DNA from 2 places in the Weizmannia sp. FSL W8-0401 genome. Region 1 is predicted to be linked to the other one. Evidence: predicted binding sites of a transcription regulator. Region 1 holds the regulator's gene; the other holds the start of a gene.
What was found. The regulator Rex, encoded in region 1, represses fermentation and respiration genes when NADH is low (regulators of the CRP and FNR family bind a similar motif). The targets are predictions, from matches to a motif close to TTGTGAAATATTTCACAA.
Positions count from the first base shown of each region.

Region 2: qoxA (cytochrome aa3 quinol oxidase subunit II) is a predicted target of Rex. The motif match lies at 806-823, and genes of this name have one in related genera.

Region 1 covers NZ_JBBPAG010000001.1:2,982,651-2,984,854, forward strand. The annotation lists gene tatC (twin-arginine translocase subunit TatC) at 1-302, opposite strand, end outside; gene NSU00_RS14450 (redox-sensing transcriptional repressor Rex) at 453-1,136, opposite strand; gene NSU00_RS14455 (ABC-F family ATP-binding cassette domain-containing protein) at 1,450-2,204, shown strand, end outside.
Region 2 covers NZ_JBBPAG010000001.1:659,287-661,490, reverse strand. The annotation lists gene NSU00_RS03070 (LCP family glycopolymer transferase) at 1-27, shown strand, start outside; gene NSU00_RS03065 (HAD family hydrolase) at 82-741, opposite strand; gene qoxA (cytochrome aa3 quinol oxidase subunit II) at 1,087-2,013, shown strand; gene qoxB (cytochrome aa3 quinol oxidase subunit I) at 2,038-2,204, shown strand, end outside.

The sequences.
Region 1 (2,204 bases):
TTCTTTTCTTTCTCATACAGCCCCGGGCTTATAAACGCCCAAAGCTGGTACAAAATCACCGGCAGGGTCAACAGGCATGCGATCACAACCGAAACTTCCATAAAAACCTTAATGGGATCGGTTACCCTGAAGGCATTCATCGTGAACATGCCGGCATTTTCGGCGTGCTGCAAATAACGTATAACAGGCTTTGCGGTAAAAAAGCCAACAACCAGGGCGAACAGAAAGAAAATGAGAACGGTGATTAACCGCTTTCTCAATTCCTGGATATGTCCGGTAACCGGCATTTTTTTCGCATTCATCGCCGTTCTCCTTTAAGTGCCGGCGTGGAATCCGCCCTTTTCCCTTTGCACGCCAGAGCCAAACCCGGCCATTTCCATTTGCGCCTGCATTCCGTTTTCAAACGGGCCACCCCCTGTACCCATTATGATAACGGAAAAAAAGCTTTTTGGCTATGGCTTCGCAACCGGCTCTTTTGTTTCTTTCAAATTTTCTTCATCATTTGAATAATGTTTTAAAAAGTAGATCAGTGCCTGCAGTTCCACGGCCAGGTCAATATGATGGACACGGATATCCGGCGGCACGTTCAGCCGGGCAGGCGTAAAGTTTAAAACGCCTTTTACATTCGTACTGGCAAGCTCGTCTGTCACCGCCTGCGCACTGGAAGCGGGGACCGTTAGAATCACGACCGTTACATCTTCCGCGCAAAGCCGTTCTCTTAATTCGTCCATGCTGTAAACAGGCACATTGCCAACATGGCTCCCCACCTTCCCGGGGTCATTGTCAAATGCCATAACAATCCGCGCGCTGTTATTCTTCGAAAAATTGTAATTCAAAAGGGCTGTACCGAGGTTCCCCACGCCAATCAGCGCTACATTTGTGATCTCATCCTGGTTCAGCGTCTTGCCGAAGAAAGACAATAAATATTTTACATTATAACCATAACCTTTTTTCCCAAGTGCCCCGAAGTAGGAAAAATCCCTGCGTATCGTGGCGGAGTCGACTTTCACCGCTTCACTCAGTTCCGCCGATGATACCCTTTGCTTGCCGAGTGTATATAAATTTCTCAGGTACCGGTAATATAATGGAAGCCGTTTTGCGGTGGCTTGCGGTATTTTTACTGATTCATCCTTCATGTGAAATCCCCCAAGTTGAAAGCTTAAATTTTTCGTGCTGCTGGTTCCAATCGTGCGTCCATTCCGGAATGGCAGCGCTGCCATTCCTCATTATAATATTACTCCTATCTGAACAAAGAAAAAATATGTTTTAAAAAATGCCTGCATGTGTCTTTTTCTCTCTCCAACTATGTTAAATATATCACAAATGAGCATTTTTTTCATGGGTTTTTACGGATTTATGTGAAAAGTTTTTTGACAAATTTCGATCACGCCGGTTGAGTTGCAGTTCGCCTTCCTGTACACTTACAATGATATAGAGGTGAACATAACGATGATGTTGCTGCAAGTTCAACAAGTCACAAAATATTATGGCGCTGAACTTATTTTATCGGATATAAAATTAGAAATCCAAACAAAAGACCGGATCGCTTTGGTCGGGAGAAACGGGGCCGGAAAATCGACCCTGCTGAAAATCATTGCCGGCCAGCTTTCTTATGACGAAGGTTCCATCATTGTGCCGAATGGTGTCGAAATCGGTTATCTTGCCCAAAATGCCGGGCTCGAATCAGATTTGTCCATTTGGGACGAAATGATGTCGGTTTTTAAAGATTTGCTGGATATGGAAAAACAGCTCCGCGAATATGAACAAAAAATGGCCGACCCCGCGATTTATAACCGCCGGGCGGAGTATGAAAAAGTGCTGCACGCTTATGATACTTTGCAGACACGCTTTAAAGATGGAGGCGGATATCAGATCGAAGCGGATATCCGGTCCGTTCTGCATGGCTTCCGTTTTGACCAGTACGACTACAGCACCCCGATCCGGACGTTAAGCGGCGGGCAAAAAACACGCCTTGCATTGGCGAAGTTGCTGCTCACAAAGCCGGATATCTTAATTTTGGATGAACCGACAAACCATCTCGATATCGAAACGCTCACCTGGCTGGAGCAGTATTTACAAGGATATGAAGGCGCCATTCTGATCGTGTCCCACGACCGTTATTTTCTGGATAAAGTCGTCAACCAGGTCTATGAAATCTCAAGGCATTCCATCAAAAAATACCACGGCAACTACAGCCGGTACCT
Region 2 (2,204 bases), 2.3 Mb from region 1:
CTGGAAGAAAATCTGTCTGGTGACTAAGGAATAGTGGAAACAAACAACCCGCTTCCGGCATGCCGGAAGCGGGTTGTTCTGTCAACGGCTTTCAATAAACCGGATTACTTCTTCAAGCGGCGTTTCTGCCATTGACCCGAGGCGGTGGTCAATCTCGCCGAACTTGAGGTCTTTTGTTACCCGGTTCGGGACGACTACGCATGCCATACCGGCGCGTTTTGCCGCAAGCGACCCGTTTGGCGAATCTTCGAAGACGAGGCATTGTTCCGGTTCCACGCCGAGACAGCCGGCCGCTTTCAAATACAAAGCTGGGTCCGGTTTGACTTTTTCAACGTCATCGGAAGATTTGATGCAGTCAAAATAAGCGAGAAGGCCAAGCTGGCGCAAATAGCGGTGCAGCCATTTCCTGTCAGAGCTTGAAGCCAGCCCGACTTTAAGCCCGAGCTGCCTGGCCGACTTTAAATAGTCTTCCACGCCTTCGCGGGCCGCACCTTTTTCGAGCCGTTTTAAAAACATTTCCTCCAGCTCGTGGTCCAGTTTTTCTGTATCAAGCGGCTTTTTGATCTGCTCTTCAAGATATTTAAACGGCTTAAAACCCGAATGCGTGCCTACCCCCTTTCCCCATAGTTCAAGCGGCATCTCGCAATTGTAGCCGCGAAAAATTTCACAAAGCGCTTCATAGTGTTCCGATTCCGTATCCATAATCAGCCCGTCGAAATCAAAAATCACAGCTTTTATCATCCGTAAAACCCCTTTCTGTTTCCCTTAACATTATACGTTAAAAACACTTTTCCTCCCAGAATGGTTTTGAAATCTTTTCCAAAATATTAAATACCGTATTCCTTCACAAAGTTGTAAATTATTTCTGGATAATGCCAGTATTTGACAAATCTATGAAAAATATATGAACTTTTTATGAAATTTTTATGAAACATGGCGGAATAAGGGTAAAAGACAATACATCTATATTTTTTTATTGTAAAATAGGTTAGCACCATAATAAAGGTGAAAAAATAAAAGTACCACCTTTTTTTCATTTGCTTTTATTTGTACACTATTTTACCAAACCGGAAGGAGAGAAAAAATGTGTTGAGGAAACTACCTTGGAAATTGGTGCTGCTTTTGTCCCTCACATCGCTCTTTTTGCTCGGCGGATGTGACACCAAAATTGCAGTGCTCGACCCACAAGGTCCAATGGCGCGGGAACAATATCATTTGATTGTTTACTCATCCATCTTGATGGCCTTTGTATTCGTCGTTGTCCTTGGGTTGTATCTTTATATGGTGATCAAATACAGGGCGTCACGTCTGCCGGCTGATTATAAACCGCCGCAAATCCACGGCCATAAAGTGCTGGAAACGGTGTGGACCATTATCCCGGTGCTGATTATTATCGCCATTGCCATTCCAACCGTTAAAGCAAACTATTCGGTTGAAGAAACGCCAAAATCCATGAAAGGCGAAAAACCTTTAACGATTTATGTCACGTCATCGGAATGGAAATGGATTTTCAGTTATCCGGAACAGGGCATTGAAACCGTTAACTATGTAAACATCCCGGCTGGGCGGCCAATCAATTTCGAATTGACATCATCCGGTACGATGGCATCTTTCTGGATCCCTGAACTTGGCGGACAGAAATATACGATGCCGAACATGACGATGAGGCTGATTCTGGCTGCTGACCACCCTGGCGAATATACAGGAAGAAACGCAAACTTCAACGGGGAAGGCTTTGCAAAGATGGACTTCGATGTGTTGGCCCAAACGCCGAAAGATTTTAATGCGTGGGTGAAGGAAGTCAAAAGCAGAGCGCCTCAAATGAAAAAATCGGATTATGAAAAACTGATTAAAAAAGAAGGCCTCGTAGGAAGACAGACTTACACCGGGACCCATCTAAAATGGGATAAACCGGATGAACAAAAAAGCTATTATGAAGAATCGGAAAAAGGTGAGAAACAAAATCACCACCATCACCACGATATGTCCGGGATGGATATGGGCGGAAAATAATCATTGGAATAGGAGGAAAACAGTGTGAAACTTAGTGATTTTTTCGTCACCGGTGAACCGGCCATATATGCCGCCGAAGTTGGCATGGCACTTGGCGCGGCCGCTGTGATCTTTTCTCTAACCTATTTCAAGAAATGGAAATGGTTATGGAAAGAATGGCTGACAACCGTTGACCATAAAAAAATCGGGAT